DNA from 2 places in the Variovorax sp. VRV01 genome. Region 2 is predicted to be linked to the other one. Evidence: predicted binding sites of a transcription regulator. Region 2 holds the regulator's gene; the other holds the start of a gene.
The links. The regulator HrcA, encoded in region 2, represses chaperone genes, less so after heat shock. The targets are predictions, from matches to a motif close to TTAGCACTCNNNNNNNNNGAGTGCTAA.
Positions count from the first base shown of each region.

Region 1: a site for HrcA is predicted at 6,784-6,810, ahead of IB278_RS07160 (co-chaperone GroES). Genes of this name have one in related genera too.

Region 1 covers NZ_JACVBS010000003.1:185,032-193,137, reverse strand. Annotated here, with positions in the region: gene IB278_RS07190 (L-iditol 2-dehydrogenase) at 1-444, shown strand, start outside; gene IB278_RS07185 (transaldolase family protein) at 451-1,122, shown strand; gene IB278_RS07180 (carbohydrate kinase family protein) at 1,143-2,111, shown strand; gene IB278_RS07175 (AraC family transcriptional regulator) at 2,125-3,063, shown strand; gene xylB (xylulokinase) at 3,103-4,572, shown strand; gene groL (chaperonin GroEL) at 4,727-6,379, opposite strand; gene IB278_RS07160 (co-chaperone GroES) at 6,410-6,700, opposite strand; gene IB278_RS07155 (DUF4198 domain-containing protein) at 6,870-7,619, opposite strand; gene IB278_RS07150 (TonB-dependent siderophore receptor) at 7,667-8,106, opposite strand, start outside.
Region 2 covers NZ_JACVBS010000001.1:330,305-338,410, reverse strand. Annotated here, with positions in the region: gene gmk (guanylate kinase) at 1-156, shown strand, start outside; gene rpoZ (DNA-directed RNA polymerase subunit omega) at 187-390, shown strand; gene IB278_RS01610 (RelA/SpoT family protein) at 491-2,749, shown strand; gene greB (transcription elongation factor GreB) at 2,766-3,347, opposite strand; gene IB278_RS01600 (hypothetical protein) at 3,387-4,418, opposite strand; gene cysC (adenylyl-sulfate kinase) at 4,442-5,023, opposite strand; tRNA gene IB278_RS01590 (tRNA-Arg) at 5,325-5,401, opposite strand; tRNA gene IB278_RS01585 (tRNA-Ile) at 5,466-5,542, opposite strand; gene hrcA (heat-inducible transcriptional repressor HrcA) at 5,575-6,582, opposite strand; gene IB278_RS01575 (NAD kinase) at 6,611-7,522, shown strand; gene recN (DNA repair protein RecN) at 7,524-8,106, shown strand, end outside.

The DNA.
Region 1 (8,106 bases), on a different contig from region 2:
GTGAAAGGCATGTTCTTCGTGATGCAGGCCGTGCTGCGCCACATGGTGGAGGCCGGCACGCAAGGCGCGTCGGTCATCAACATGGCCTCGCAGGCCGGGCGGCGCGGCGAGGCGCTGGTGTCGCACTACTGCGCCACCAAGGCCGCGGTCATCAGCTATACGCAGAGCGCCGCGCTGGCCATGGCGCCGCACGGCATCCGTGTCAACGGCATTGCACCCGGTGTGGTCGACACGCCGATGTGGGACCATGTCGACAGCCTGTTCGCCAAGGCCGAAGGGCTGCCGCCCGGCGAGAAGAAGCGCCGCGTGGGCCTGGAGGTGCCGCTCGGCCGCATGGGCGTGCCGGCCGACATCGCAGGCGCGGCGGTATTCCTGGCCAGCGACGAGGCGCGCTACATCACGGCGCAGACCCTCAACGTCGATGGCGGCAATGTCATGAGCTGACGAGTGATGACCGAAGACTTCCATCTGTACCTCGACAGCGCGGACCTGGCCGAACTGAAGACTTGCCTGCCGCACCCGGTAGTGCACGGCGTGACGACCAACCCCACGCTGCTGCAGCGTGCGGGCATCGGCCGCGGCGAAGTGCCCGCTTTGCTGAAGCGCTGCATCGAACTGGGCGCGCGCCAGGTGCAGGCGCAGGTGTATTCGAGCGAGGTCGACGGCATGCTCGAAGACGCGGATGCCTTGCTCTCGCACTTCGACCGGGGCCAGCTGGTGGTGAAGATCCCCGCCACGCGCCAGGGCCTGGATGCCGGCGCGCGGCTCATCGCGCAAGGCGTGCCCGTCACGTGGACAGCCGTCTATGCGCCCGAGCAGGCGCACTTCGCCGCGCAACTGGGCGCGGCCTACGCGGCACCGTACCTCGGCCGGCTCGACGATGCCGGGGTCGACGGGCTCGCGCTGATCGCGCAGATGCAGGCGCTGATCGCGCAGCGGCCTTCTTCGGGTACGCGGCTGCTGGTGGCCAGCATCCGCTCGCGCGAAGCCTATCTTTCGCTGCTGGCGCTGGGCGTGGGCGCCATCACGATCCCGCCGCGCCTCTTTGCCGAACTGCTCGACCACCCCGCCACGCTGGCCGCGGAGCGCGGCTTCCTGGCCGATGCGCGCACCTTGCCCTGAGAGAAGAGAATCCGAGAACCATGCGCATTGCACTCACGGGCGAAGCCCTCATCGATTTCACCGCCAGCGAGGCCGGCACGCTCGCGTTCCTGGGCCACGAGGGCGGCTCGCCGCTCAACACCGCCGTGGCCTGCGCGCGCCTTGGCCAGCCCACCGGCTTTCTCACGCAGCTGTCGACCGACCTGTTCGGCGAACGGCTGATGGGCTTTCTCGAACGCAACGGCGTCGACACCAGCTTCATCCTGCGCAGCAATGCGCCGTCGACGCTGGCCTTCGTCGAGCGCACGCCGCGGACCAACCGCTATGCCTTCTACACGCGCGGCAGCGCCGACGCCACCTGGGCGCCCGAACCGCTGCCGCAGTTGCCGGCGGAGTGCCGCTTCCTGCATTTCGGCTCGATCTCGATGCTGCAGGAGCCGGCGGCCACGCGCATTGCCGAGCTGGTCACGGCCAGCGCCGGGCGCCGCGTGATCGTGTTCGACCCGAACGTGCGTCCCAGCCTGATTCCCGACATGGCCGCCTACCGCGAGCGCGTGACGGGCTGGCTCGCCATGGCCGACCTCGTCAAGCTCAGCGACGAGGACGCCGAACTGCTCGCCCCCGGCCAGCCGGTCGATGCGCTGGCCGCGGAATGCCTCCAGGCCGGCGCGCACGCCGTGGTCGTCACGCGCGGCGGCGCGGGCGCCACACTTTGGCGCACGGGGCACGCGCCCCTCACCGTGGCGGCGCCGCAGGTCCAGGTGGTCGACACCATCGGCGCGGGCGACACCTTCACGGCCGGACTCTCGGTGGCGCTGCTCGCGCACGGCGTCGAGCACCCGGCCCGGCTCGGCGAACTGGGCGACGACGCCTGGCGCGAAGTGATGCGCTTCGCCGCCACCGCCGCCGCACTCAACTGCACCCGCGAAGGTGCCGATCCGCCCACGCTCGACGCGGTGCACGCCGCGCTGGCGCAGGAAGACAATGGGGCCGTCGCTTCCCGGCCCTGACCCCCGTGCTGCCATGACAACGTCCACACGCAAACGCTCGATTCCCCGTCAGCGCCAACCCGAGCTGGAGCGTGACATTGCGCGCTCGCCGTCGCTGGGCTACGAGGCCCCCGAAACCGGCCTGGTGCGCTGCCTGGCGCACGGCTTTCCGAGCCCGCTGGTGCGATGGCATTTCCATGAAGACTACGAGCTGCACCTGATCACCGAGACCTCTGGCAAGGCCTTCATCGGCGACTGGATCGGGCCGTTCCAGCCCGGGCACCTCGTGCTGTGCGGGCCGCGGCTGCCGCACAACTGGATCTCGCTCGACGTGCCCGAAGGCGGCGCCGCGGGACGCGACCGGGTGATCCAGTTCCGCCACGAGCCCATCGAGCGCGCCGCGGCCGAGATTCCGGAACTGCGCGAGGTGATGCAGCTGTTCGAGCGCGCGCGCCATGGCATCGAGTTCTTCGGCATGTCGCAGCAGGCGCAGGCGCACTGGGACAACATCAAGGCCGCGCGCGGCGTGCGCCGGCTCGGGCTGTTCCTCGAGTTCATGGCCGACCTCGCGCAGTGCACCGACTACCGGCTGCTTTCGAGCGTGCAGATGCAGGGCGCGCAAGGCATCGAGGGCGACGCCCAGGTCGACCAGATCAACGATATCGTCAACCGCATCACCAGCAACATGGCGGAGCCGATTTCCATGTCGGAGGTGGCGGCCGAACTGGGCATGAGCGAAAGCCGCTTCAGCCGCTTCTTCCGGCGCTCCACCGGCAACAGCTTCACCGACTTCGTCAACCGGGTGCGCATCAACAGCGCCTGCCACCTGCTGATGCAGACCGACCATTACGTGACCGACATCTGCTATCAGGTCGGCTTCAACAACGTGGCCAACTTCAACCGCCGCTTCCTCGAGATCAAGGGCATGACGCCGAGCGAGTTCAGGCGCCAGGCCGACACGCGGTTCGGCTGACCACAGGCTTTTTCCAAGGCGCAATCAGGGGGCACCATCTTGTATCTGGGACTCGACCTCGGCACGTCCGAGCTCAAGGCGCTGCTGCTCGCCGACGATCACCGCATCGTCGGCGTGGCACGCGCGCCGCTCACCGTCGAGCGGCCGCAGCCGCTCTGGTCGGAGCAGGCGCCGAGCCAATGGTGGCATGCGCTCGAGGAGGCGATGCGCGCGCTCGGAAAGTCGCATCCCGAGGAACTGGCGGCCGTGCGCGCCATCGGCTTGTCGGGCCAGATGCATGGCGCCACGCTGCTGGACGCCGCCGGCGAGGTGCTGCGACCCGCCATCCTCTGGAACGACGGACGCAGCGGCCCGCAGTGCGAGGCGCTGGCGCGTACCGTGCCGCGGCTGGGCGAGATCGCGGGCAACCTCGCGATGCCTGGCTTCACCGCGCCCAAGCTGCTGTGGGTGCGCGAGCACGAGCCCGACATCTTCGAGCGCGTGGCGCGCGTGCTGTTGCCGAAAGACTGGCTGCGCTTCATGCTCAGCGGCGAGGCCGTCAGCGAAATGTCCGATGCGGCCGGCACGCTGTGGCTCGACGTCGGCGCGCGCGACTGGTCCGACGAACTGCTCGCGGCCACTGGGCTCACGCGCGGCCACATGCCGCGGCTGGTCGAGGGCAGTGCAGTGTCGGCGCGGCTCAAGCCCGAGCTGGCCGCGCGCTGGGGTGTGGGCAGCAGCACCGTGCTCATTGCTGGCGGCGCGGGCGACAACGCCGCCAGCGCCGTCGGCATGGGGCTGGTGGAGCCGGGGCAGGGCTTCGTGTCGCTCGGCACCTCGGGCGTGGTGTTCGTCTCGACCGACCGTTTTTTGCCCAACCCCGCGCAGGCGATGCACGCCTTCTGCCATGCGCTGCCCGGGCGCTGGCACCAGATGTCGGTGATGCTTTCGGCCGCGAGCGCCGTGAGCTGGGCCGCCAAGGCATTCAAGTTCGCCGATGAGGCGGCATTGCTCGAAGCTGCCGCGTCGGTTGCACCGGCACAGCGCGAACGTTGCCCGTTGTTCCTGCCGTATCTCTCGGGCGAGCGTTCTCCGCACAACAACCCGAACGCGCAGGGCGTGCTGTTCGGGCTCACGCATGCGCACGGTCCGGCGGAGATCGCCTATGCCGTGGTCGAGGGCGTGAGCTTCGGGTTGCGCGACGGCTTCGACACCCTGCGCCTGCCGGCCGGCATGCCGCTGCGCGAAGTGGCGCTGGTGGGCGGCGGCGCGCGCAGCGTCTGGTGGGGCCAGTTGCTGGCCGACATCTTCGAGGTGCCGCTCACGCTCTATGCGGGCAGCGAGACAGGTGGGGCGCTGGGTGCGGCTCGCCTTGCCTGGCTGGCCGACGGAGGCACCGTGGCCGAGGTGTGCACGCTGCCGCCGGTCAAGCAGCGGCTCGTGCCCTCGCAAGACGGCGCCACCGCGCACGCGGCACGCCATGCGCGCTTCAAGCGCCTCTACACAGCATTGCGCGATCAGTTCCGATGAGCGCCGCATTGTGAAGCGCCCATAAAAAAACCCGTCGAGAGACGGGTTTTTTTATTCGGGAGACACCGCGGATCCGGCTCCGCCGGTCCGCAGGTGTCGCCCCTGGAGGGGGAGGCGGCTACACGCAGTAGTGAGCCGCTTCGGGGGTGGGCAATTACATGCCCATGCCGCCCATGCCACCCATGCCGCCCATGTCGGGCATGCCGCCGCCAGCACCGGCTTCTTCCTTCGGTGCGTCGGCGACCATGGCTTCGGTCGTCAGCAGCAGCGAGGACACCGAGGCGGCGTTCTGCAGTGCGGTGCGGGTGACCTTCGTCGGGTCCAGGATGCCCAGCTCGAGCATGTCGCCGTACGTGTCGTTCGCAGCGTTGAAGCCGTAGTTGCCCTTGCCGGCCAACACCGCGTTCACCACCACCGAGGCTTCGCCGCCGGCGTTGTTCACGATTTCGCGCAGGGGTGCTTCGATGGCCTTGAGCACCAGCTTGATGCCGGCGTCCTGGTCAGCGTTGTCGCCCTTGATCGAGTCGCCCACGGCTTGCTTGGCACGCAGCAGAGCCACGCCGCCGCCAGCCACGACGCCTTCTTCCACTGCAGCGCGGGTGGCGTGCAGGGCGTCTTCGACGCGAGCCTTCTTTTCCTTCATTTCGACTTCGGTGGCAGCGCCAACCTTGATCACTGCAACGCCGCCGGCCAGCTTGGCCACGCGCTCTTGCAGCTTTTCACGGTCGTAGTCGCTGGTGGCTTCCTCGATCTGCACGCGCACTTGCTTCACGCGGGCTTCGATGTCGGCTGCAGCGCCCGAACCGTCGATGATGATGGTGTTTTCCTTGCCCACTTCGATGCGCTTGGCCTGGCCCAGGTCGGCCAGCGTCACCTTCTCGAGCGTCAGGCCCACTTCTTCAGCGATGACCTTGCCGCCCGTCAGGATGGCGATGTCTTCCAGCATGGCCTTGCGGCGGTCGCCGAAGCCAGGTGCCTTGACGGCGACGACCTTCAGGATGCCGCGGATCGTGTTCACGACCAAGGTAGCCAGGGCTTCGCCCTCGACTTCTTCGGCAATGATCAGCAGCGGACGGCCGGCCTTGGCGACTTGTTCCAGCGTGGGGAGCAGGTCGCGGATGTTGCTGATCTTCTTGTCGAACAGCAGCACGAAGGGGTTGTCCAACAGCGCCGATTGCTTCTCGGGGTTGTTGATGAAGTAGGGCGACAGGTAGCCGCGGTCGAACTGCATGCCTTCGACGACGTCGAGTTCGCTGTCCAGCGACTTGCCGTCTTCCACGGTGATCACGCCTTCCTTGCCGACCTTGTCCATCGCGTCAGCGATGAGCTTGCCGATGGTTTCGTCGCTGTTGGCCGAGATCGAGCCGACTTGAGCGATTTCCTTCGACGTGGTGGTGGGCTTCGAAGCCTTCTTCAGCTCGGCGACCAGGGCCGTGACGGCCTTGTCGATGCCGCGCTTCAGGTCCATCGGGTTCATGCCGGCAGCCACCAGCTTGAAACCTTCGCGAACGATGGCCTGGGCCAGCACGGTCGCGGTGGTGGTGCCGTCACCGGCGTTGTCCGAAGTCTTGGAGGCCACTTCCTTCACGAGCTGGGCGCCCATGTTCTGGAGCTTGTCCTTGAGTTCGATTTCCTTGGCGACCGACACACCGTCCTTGGTGACGGTCGGGGCGCCGAACGAGCGCTCGAGCACCACGTTGCGGCCCTTGGGGCCCAGGGTCACCTTGACGGCGTTGGCGAGGATGTTGACACCCTCGACCATGCGTGCGCGGGCTTCACCGCCGAAGACTACGTCTTTTGCTGCCATGTTTTATTACTCCGAATGGGGATGGATGGATTACTTCTCGACGACTGCGAACAGGTCGTCTTCCTTCATGACCAGCAGTTCGTCGCCATCGACCTTGACGGTCTGGCCGCTGTACTTGCCGAACAGGACGCGGTCGCCGACCTTGACGGTCAGTGCGGTCAGGTCGCCCTTGTCGGTGCGCTTGCCGGGGCCGACGGCCAGGACTTCACCCTGGTCGGGCTTTTCGGCGGCTGCGTCGGGGATGACGATGCCGGAGGCGGTCTTGGTTTCGCTGTCAACACGCTTGACGATCACGCGATCGGCCAAAGGACGAAGTTTCATTGCATCTCCTGGATAAGAAACGGGGTTGTGGTCGGGCGCCGGCGGGAAAGACCGGCAGCCCATCGACTGGAAGCGAGGCTTTGTTAGCACTCATCAGCAGCGAGTGCTAATCATAAGGGCAATCGGGGGAGTTTCAAGGGCCCGGGCGCGCATCTGCGGCGCTGCCCGCCTATTCCGGCGCGTGCGACAGCACAAAGGAGAGCGATGTCAGGTGCTCCACCTTGTCGGTCTTGAGGGGATCTTCCGGCGGTGCGGCCCACTGGGCGGTGACGACGTTCAGCCCCTGGTTTCGCACCTTGATGACCACACTGCCGTCGGCGCCGCTTTCCATGGGCCTGGCGTCGGGATCGTTGACGAAATCACTCAGCACCAGGGCGCCCGCCACGGGCTTGCCCTGGTAGAGCACGCGCAGGCGCAGGTCTTGCCCGAGCTTCTCGGGCAGGGCGGCATCGACCGGGACGATCTGCAGCGCATGCCCGGGCAGCGGCGGCAAGGCATTGCGCAGCGGGCTGCGCAGATGCACCGCATATTTGAAGTTGTGGCCGCTCGTGAGCGCGCCGGGAACTTCGTTCTTGCCCTTCTTGAGCCATTTGCCTTCCGGCGTCTTGCTCCAGATGCCGTTGTCGAGCACCGCTGCGACGATGGCGGGTTTCTCCTTGGTGTCCACAAGCAGCAGGCGCCCGTTCACCTCCAGGGCGGTCGGCACGGGCTTCCCGTATGCGTCATAGGCGCTGACCGCGGTGATCAGCGGCTGCCGCTTGACCGTATCCAGGTCGTCGGCGCCCTCGCCATAGATCAATGCGAGATCGCCCGAGCGCTGGGCAAACCAGATGCCGTGCGCCTGCGCGCCCGCGGAAGAAAGTACGGCCGCCGCTGCGAGCGTGGCCAGGGCGGCGATTCGGTGCAGCCTGTTCATCATTGGGAGTCCAGTCGAAAAAATGCGGATACGGGGTGAATGCACGGGCTTCAGAGGTCCAGCTTCAGGCTGGCCACGACGCTGCGCCTGGCGCCCGGAATCACGTACAGGTTGCCCCACGAGGCGGTGTAGTAGTTCCGGTTGAAGAGGTTGTGCACGTCGATCGACACGCGGGCGGTCTTGTTGATCTGCCAGAAGCTCACCAGCTTGACGGTGGTGTAGGCCGGCAGCGCGTAGGTGTCGGCGCTGTTGCCCGAACGGTTGCCGACGTAGTTGATGCCGGCACCGATTCCATAGCGGCTGCCGTCGGCCAGCGCATCCTCGCGGATGGCGAACAGGCCGGCGCTCGTCTTCGGGATGTTCACGATGCGTGTGCCGGGCGCCAGCGTTGCGTCCTTCGAGATCCGGGCGTCAACGTACGCGAAATTTCCGCTCACCCGCCAGTTCCTGTCGATCTGGCCATAGACGTCGGCCTCGAAGCCGCTGCTCT
Region 2 (8,106 bases):
ATGGCCCGGGCGGGGGAATTCGACTTCGTTATAATCAACGAGTTATTTGAGCGCGCGCTTTTCGATCTCAAGGCGATCGTCCACGCTCAGCGGCTTCGGTATTCTGCACAGCGCCGCGCACGTGCCGACACATTCGCCGCCCTGAACATCCCCTGATTTCCTGCTCACCGACCGAAAGATTCCATCATGGCCCGCATCACCGTCGAAGATTGCCTGCTTCAGATCCCCAACCGCTTCCAGCTGGTCCTGGCCGCCACCTACCGTGCGCGCATGCTGAGCCAGGGCCATGCACCCAAGATCGAGAGCAAGAACAAGCCCGCCGTCACGGCCCTGCGCGAAATCGCCGAAGGCAAGATCGGCCTCGAAATGCTCAAGAAGGTGCCGGGCTGATCGTTGTTCTGACGCAGCCCTGCAACGAAAAGGCACCGCCGAGCGGTGCTTTTTTTACGTCTGGACGCGTCCATAGAGCGGTCACGCTAAAGTGGTAGCCATGAGCGCGGTTGCCAAACATCAGTCCCATGCCCCCGCGGGGGGCACGCCCAAGCCGAGTCCGGCGGCGCTGAATGCGGCTGCCGCGAGCTTTGCCGCGCTGACCGCCAGGCTCGACTACCTGAGCCCCGAAGACACCGAGCTGGTCCGCCGCGCCTACCGCTTTGCCGACGAAGCCCACCTGGGCCAGCTGCGCAACAGCGGCGAGCCCTACATCACCCACCCCATCGCCGTGGCGGCGCAGTGCGCCGAATGGAAGCTCGACGCCCAGGCGCTGATGGCCGCCCTGCTGCACGATGCCATCGAGGACTGCGGGGTCACCAAGCCCGAACTGATCGAGCGCTTCGGCGCGCCGGTGGCCGAACTGGTCGACGGGCTCACCAAGCTGGACAAGCTGCAGTTCAATACCCGCGAGGAAAACCAGGCCGAATCATTCCGCAAGATGCTGCTGGCCATGGCGCGCGACGTGCGGGTCATCCTGGTCAAGCTGGCCGACCGCACGCACAACATGCGCACGCTCGACGATGCGCCGCGCGAGAAATGGGCCCGGATCTCGCGCGAAACGCTCGAGATCTACGCGCCCATCGCGCACCGGCTGGGCCTGAACCAGACCTACCGCGAACTGCAGGAGCTGTCGTTCCGCCACCTGAAACCCTGGCGCTACGCCACCCTGTCCAAGGCCGTGGCCAAGGCGCGCGGGCGCCGCCGCGACCTGATCCAGAAGGTGCAGCGCGAGGTCGAGACCGCCTTTGCCAACGCCAACATGACGCTGCGCATTGCCGGACGCGAAAAAACGCTCTATTCGATCTACCGCAAGATGGAGGAGAAGCACCTGAGCTTCGCCCAGGTGACCGACATCTACGGCTTTCGCCTGATCGTGCCGAACGTGATCGCCTGCTACACGGGCCTGGGCATCCTGCACCAGATGTACAAGCCGCTGCCGGGCAAGTTCAAGGACCACATCGCGATCGCCAAGCTCAACGGCTACCAGTCGCTGCACACCACGCTGGTGGGCCCGGCCGGCGTGAACGTGGAATTCCAGCTGCGCACCGAGGCCATGCACGTGGTGGCCGAATCGGGCGTGGCGGCGCACTGGCTCTACAAGGCGGCCGAGCCGAATGCGGCCAGCAACGACCGGCTCGGCACCAAGTGGCTGCAGTCGCTGCTCGACATCCAGGACGAAACCCGCGACGCCGCCGAGTTCTGGGACCACGTCAAGGTCGACCTGTTTCCGGACGCCGTTTATGTCTTCACGCCGAAGAGCCAGATCCTGGCACTGCCGCGCGGCGCCACGGTGGTCGACTTTGCCTACGCCATCCACAGCAACATCGGCGACCACACCTCCGCGGCACGCATCAACGGCGACCAGGTGCCGCTGCGCACGGAGCTCAAGAACGGGGACGTGGTCGAGGTCATTACCGCGCCCGTGTCCACGCCCAATCCCGCGTGGCTCGGCTTCGTGCGAACCGGCCGGGCGCGCTCCAAGATCCGCCACTACCTGAAGACCCTGGCCCATGCCGAATCCGAAGGCCTGGGCGAGAAGCTGCTGGCGCAGGCGCTGCGCGCCGAAGGCCTCAGCAAGCTGCCGGCCGAGGATGCCGAGCACCAGGCGCTGTGGGAAAAGCTGCTGCGCTTCACGGGCAACCGCACGCGCGCCGAGCTGCTGACCGACATCGGCCTGGGCAAGCGGATTGCCAGCATCGTGGCAAAGCGGCTGGTGGCCATGCTGTCCGAACTCGGCGAGCGGCCCGATGCGCTGCTGCTGAGCCGCGAGCGCTTCATCTCGCACGAAACCATTTCCCAGGGCGCCGTCACGCTGGACGGCAGCGAGAACTCGTCGGTGCGCTTTGCGCTGTGCTGCCGGCCGATTCCGGGCGACGAGATCATCGGCTACCTCGGCCATGGCGAAGGGCTGGTCGTGCACACCGAGTCCTGCGGCGTGGGCCAGCGCCTGCGCCACAAGGACAGCGAGCGTTTTTTCGCGGTCGAATGGGCGGACGAACCGACCCGCACCTTCGAAACCGGCGTGGTCATCACGGTGCGCAACGACAAGGGCGTGCTCGCGCGCGTGGCCGCGACCCTGGCGGACGCCGAAGCCGACATCACGCACGTCGAAATGGCCGACGAGACGCCGCAGGATTCGACCGACCTGCGCTTCGTGATTGCCGTGCGCGACCGCACCCACCTCGACAGCGTGCTGCGCGCCGCGCGGCGCACGGCCTCGGTGCTGACCGCCGCAAGAACGGTTCCCGCGCCCTGACCGGCGGGCAGGAAGGCTAGCGCGCCGTGCCCGCGCCCGGTGGCGCCGGATAGCTGACCGACAACAGCTCGACCTCATGGGCACCGCCCGGCGTCACGAGCTTCACCACGTCGCCTTCACGCGACTTGAGCAGCGCGCGGGCGATCGGGGAAATCCAGCTGACCTGCGACTGCGCGCTGTCCGCCTCGTCGATGCCCAGGATCGTCACGCTGCGCTCGTCGCCGGTCTCGTCGACATAGCGCACCGTCGCGCCAAAGAACACCTGGTCGCTGCCATGATGGACCGAGGGATCGGTCACTTCGGCGATTTCGAGCCGCTTGGTGAGAAAACGGATGCGCCGATCGATCTCCCGCAGCCGCTTCTTGCCGTAGAGATAGTCGCCATTCTCGGAGCGGTCGCCGTTCTTGGCGGCCCAGTGCACCGCCTCGACAACCTTCGGCCGCTCTTCGTCCATCAGCTGAAGCAGTTCGTCGCGCAGCCGGGCATAGCCGGCCGGCGTCATGTAGTTCTTGCTGCCGCTCGGCAGCGCGGGCGCGGTGCTTTCGCCGCCGTCGTCGTCACCGTCGCTCTCGGTTTCCTTGGTGAATGCTTTGCTCAACTTGGTAGAACCTCTGGTCTCAAGGAAGGGATGGGCTTTTCACCGTATTTTCAGCATTCGCGACAGGACACGCAGCGGCGCCGTCACGCGCCACGAGTTTGAGGTCCGCAGTGCCGCGCATTGCGCTTCCAGGTGCGAGGCGCGCAATCTCGCGCGCTCCAGGTCCTGCGCCAGAACGGCATGGCTGCGCTGTAACTCATCCAGTTCACGCTGCCGCAAAACACCTTCGGCGATCGCCCCGCTCAATTGATGCTGGCAGGCCGCACGGCCGGCAATGGCCTCATCCAGTTCGCGCTGCTGCCCGGCGCGGCCGGCCATCGCCTCATCGAGTTTCCGCTGGAGAACCGCACGCTCGGACACGGCCTTGTCGAGCTCGCGCTTGATCGCCACGCGGTCCAGGGTGGCCTGGGAAGGAAATTCGATGCCGGGCGCCTGCGCGGTGTGGGCAGCAAGCTCCCTGCCCACCCGGACCTTCGACGGCACCGCCGTCTCCCGATGAGCCGACAGTGCCCGTTCCCTGTCGACCTTCGCGCCGAGGACCGGATGCAGCTTGTCATAGAGGTACGCCGGGTCCTCGACGAGACGCGGGAAGTCGAGCATCACCAGCGGCACGTCGTGCTTGACCAGCGTGTGCATCAATTCATGAAAGCCCAGCGCAAGAAGGCGCGCTTCGTCGATCGGGTTGAGCGAATAGACGATGCCGCCCGGCGTGGTCCCCCACGACTCCCAAAGCCGGCAATCGTCCGGCAGGCCTTCCATGGCATACCGCGCACGCAGTTCGTTGACCACGCGGCTGGCAGAGGCTTCCACGATGCTGCGCATCGGAAAGATCACCGCATCGAGCGCGATGGACGGATCCGCGAGCAGGCGCGTGGCGTAGGCATGCAGCCAGGGCGACTTGATGACGTAGGGCAGCTCGGGGTTGTCGAACGGCAGGTCCTCGAGCCCCGCGTTGGCGTCCTCGTTATAGGTGCTCGCTGCCGGATGCCTGGCAAGGTGCGTATCCAGCCCGCAAGCCGCCAGGTACTGAACGAGGAAGGTGGTGCCGGCGCGCCCCGTGCCGGCAATCATCAGGTGGTTTTTTCTTGCAGGCGTCATCCGTGCAGCGTCCGGGTTGGCGCCGGTCCTTCCAGCGAAGCCATGATCTGCTCCACCGCGACGGAGACATCGCAACTGGAAGTGTCGACGGTGAGAGCAGGGTTTGCCGGGGCTTCGAAGGTGTCGGACACGCCGGTGAAGCGCGTAATCGCGCCCTGCCGCGCTCGCGCGTACATCCCCTTGGGGTCGCGCCGCTCGCAGACTTCCAAGGGCGCATGCACGAAGACCTCGTGGTACGAAGGGCCGACGATCGAGCGTGCGAGCTCCCTGAGCGCCTGCAGCGGTGAAACGACGGCAACGATTGCCACGATGCCCTGCTCGTTCAACAGCCGCGCGATGTGGGCAATGCGGCGGATGTTCTCGTGGCGGTCTTCCGCGCTGAAGCCGAGCCCGCGGTTCAAACCCTCGCGGACCTCGTCGCCGTCCAGCCGCACGGCACCCACGCCCCTGGCGCGCAGCAAGGGCTGCAAGGCAGCGGCGATGGTGGACTTTCCCGCGCCGGACAGCCCCGTGAGCCAAATGACGGGAGGCGGCCGCAGTGTTGTCGAGGCAGGACGATCGTCGTCGGGATTCTGCAACTGTTCTGGCATCGAAAAACAGGTCTGGCCGGACGCGGCGCCCCAGGACAGGGGCTCACCCGGCGTGAAGGAAGACGAAGGTTCTCAAGCGGCCCGTTTTCTTCCGGCTCCTCCGGTGAACAGCAAGAATGCCTCAACAACACCCGAAGGTCGAGAGCGTCTGGCGCAGGATCGGCCGCATCGCACGGAGCCCCGGAACGGGAACATTGCCAGTGATCTCGTTGAACGGAAAAAGATTCCGCAGAGAGGCGCGCAAAAAGAAAAAGGGTTAGGACACGTAATGTCCTAACCCTTCAAAGAGTGGTGCGGCTGGCAGGAATTGAACCCACGACCCCTTGGTTCGTAGCCAAGTACTCTATCCAACTGAGCTACAGCCGCACAGCTATCGATTATAGCATCCATTTTTGGCTCTTGGCGGACCAAGCTCAGAAATGAATGCAGGTGGTAGGCCGTGATGGGCTTGAACCATCGACCAACGGATTATGAGTCCGCTGCTCTAACCAGCTGAGCTAACGGCCCACGAGAGGCCACGATTCTATTCGCGGCGCCGCTCACTTGCGGTGGCTCAGCGCATTGCTGACCAGCCGCGAGGTGATGTCGACGATCTGGATCATGCGCTCATAAGGCATGCGGGTCGGGCCGATCACGCCCAGCGTGCCCACCACCTGCCCGTCGACCTCGTAGTTGGCGCTGACGATGGAAAGCTCCTCGATCGGTACCACCTGGCTCTCGCCGCCGATGAAGATGCGCACACCCTCGGCCTTGCTCGACACATCGAGCAGACGCATGAGCTGCGCCTTCTGCTCGAAGAGCTCGAAGGCACGGCGCAGCTGCCCCATGTCGCTCGAAAAATCGGTGACGGAAAGCAGGTTGCGCTCGCCGGATATCACCACGTCGTCTTCCTGCGCCTCGGTGAGCACTTCGGAACTGACCTTGACCGCCGCCTGCATCAGCGCGGCAATCTCGCCACGCAGTTTTTCGACTTCGGACTGCAGGCGGTCGCGCACCTGCTCGATGGTCAGGCCCGCGTAGTGAGCATTGATGTAGTTGGATGCTTCCACCAGCTGCGACTGCGTGTAATCGGCCTCCGGAAAGATCACGCGGTTCTGCACGTCGCCGTCGGGCGAAACGATGATCACCAGCAGCCGCCGGTCCGAAAGCCGCAGGAACTCGATCTGCTTGAAGACCGAAGCCCGCCGCGGCGCCATGACGACGCCGACGAACTGCGACAGGTTGGACAGCAGGTTGGCCGCGTTGGCAATCACCTTCTGCGGCTGGTCTGGCGCAAGGCTTGGTGTGTTCATCTGCTCGCGCTGCGCCGTGAGCATGGTGTCGACGAACAGCCGGTAGCCGCGCGCGGTGGGAATGCGTCCGGCCGAGGTGTGCGGGCTCGCGATCAGCCCCAGCGACTCCAGGTCGGACATGACGTTGCGGATGGTCGCGGGAGACAGGTCAAGGCCCGGGGCGCGCGACAAAGTCCGCGACCCGACCGGTTGGCCTTCGGCGATATAACGCTCGACCAGCGTCTTGAGGAGCAACTTGGCACGGTCGTCCAGCATTGCAAGATTTTAGTGTTGTAATTTGTAGATGACTTCCCGCTTTCGTCACGTCGCGCTGATCGGCAAATACCAGGCTTCAGGCGCCCGGGCGCAGGCCGATGCCCGCGACGGCGTGATGGAAGATATCGGCGCCTTCCTGGAATCGCAAGGGTGCGAGGTGTTCGTCGAAAAATCGGCGGCCGAGGAGGCCGATGCACACGCCAGCGTCGGCGGCCGCTACCAGCCGCTGAGCGTCGAGGAAATCGGCCAGCGCTGCGATCTGGGCCTGGTGGTGGGAGGCGACGGAACCATGCTGGGCATCGGCCGGCAGCTTGCCTGCTACGGGATCCCGCTGATCGGCATCAACCGCGGCCGGCTCGGGTTCATCACCGACATTCCGCTGGACAACTACCAGGCCACGCTGATTCCGATGCTGGCCGGCGAATACGAGGAAGACCACCGCAGCCTCATGCATGCGCAGGTGATGCGCGACGGTGCCTCGGTGTTCGATGCGCTGGCCATGAACGACGTGGTGGTCAACCGCGGCGCCACCTCGGGCATGGTCGAGCTGCGCGTTTCGGTGGGCCGGCATTTCGTGGCCAACCAGCGCGCCGACGGCCTGATCATCGCGTCGCCCACGGGTTCGACGGCCTATGCGCTCTCGGCCGGCGGGCCGCTGCTGCATCCGGCGGTGCCGGGCTGGGTGCTGGTGCCCATTGCGCCGCACACGCTGTCGAACCGCCCGGTGCTGCTGCCCGACGCCGACGAGATCGTGATCGAACTGGTGGCGGGGCGCGACGCCAGCGCCAATTTCGACATGCAGTCCTTGGCATCGCTCGCGATCGGCGATCGCGTGGTGGTGCGCCGATCCGACTTCCGCGTGCGCTTCCTGCACCCACGCGGGTGGAGCTATTTCGACACGCTGCGCAAGAAACTTCACTGGAACGAAGGGGGCTCCTGACATGGCGCTGCGACGCATCGCATTGCGCGACTTCGTGATCGTGCGATCACTCGAACTCGACCTGTCGGCAGGTTTCACGGTATTGACCGGCGAGACCGGCGCGGGCAAGTCGATATTGATCGATGCGCTCCAGCTGGCGCTCGGCAACCGGGCCGACGCGGGCGCGGTGCGCGAAGGCGCCGAACGGCTCGACGTCAGCGCCGAATTCGACGCCGACCCGGCGCTTGCGGCCTGGCTCGATGAGGGCGGATTCGAAACCGGCGACGCCCTGCTGCTGCGCCGCACCGTCGACCTGCAGGGCCGCAGCCGCGGCTGGATCAACGGCAGCCCGGCCACCGCCACCCAGTTGCGCGAGCTCGGCGACCGTTTGCTCGACATCCACGGCCAGCATGCATGGCAAAGCCTGACGCGCCCCGAGGCCGTGCGCGGCCTGCTCGACGCCTATGCCGGCGTGCGCACCGATGCGCTGGACGCGGCCTGGCAGAGCTGGCGCCAGGCGCTTTCCGCGCTCGACCATGCGCGCTCGGCACAGGACTCCCTGCTGCGCGAACGCGAGCGGCTGCAATGGCAGATCGCCGAAGTCA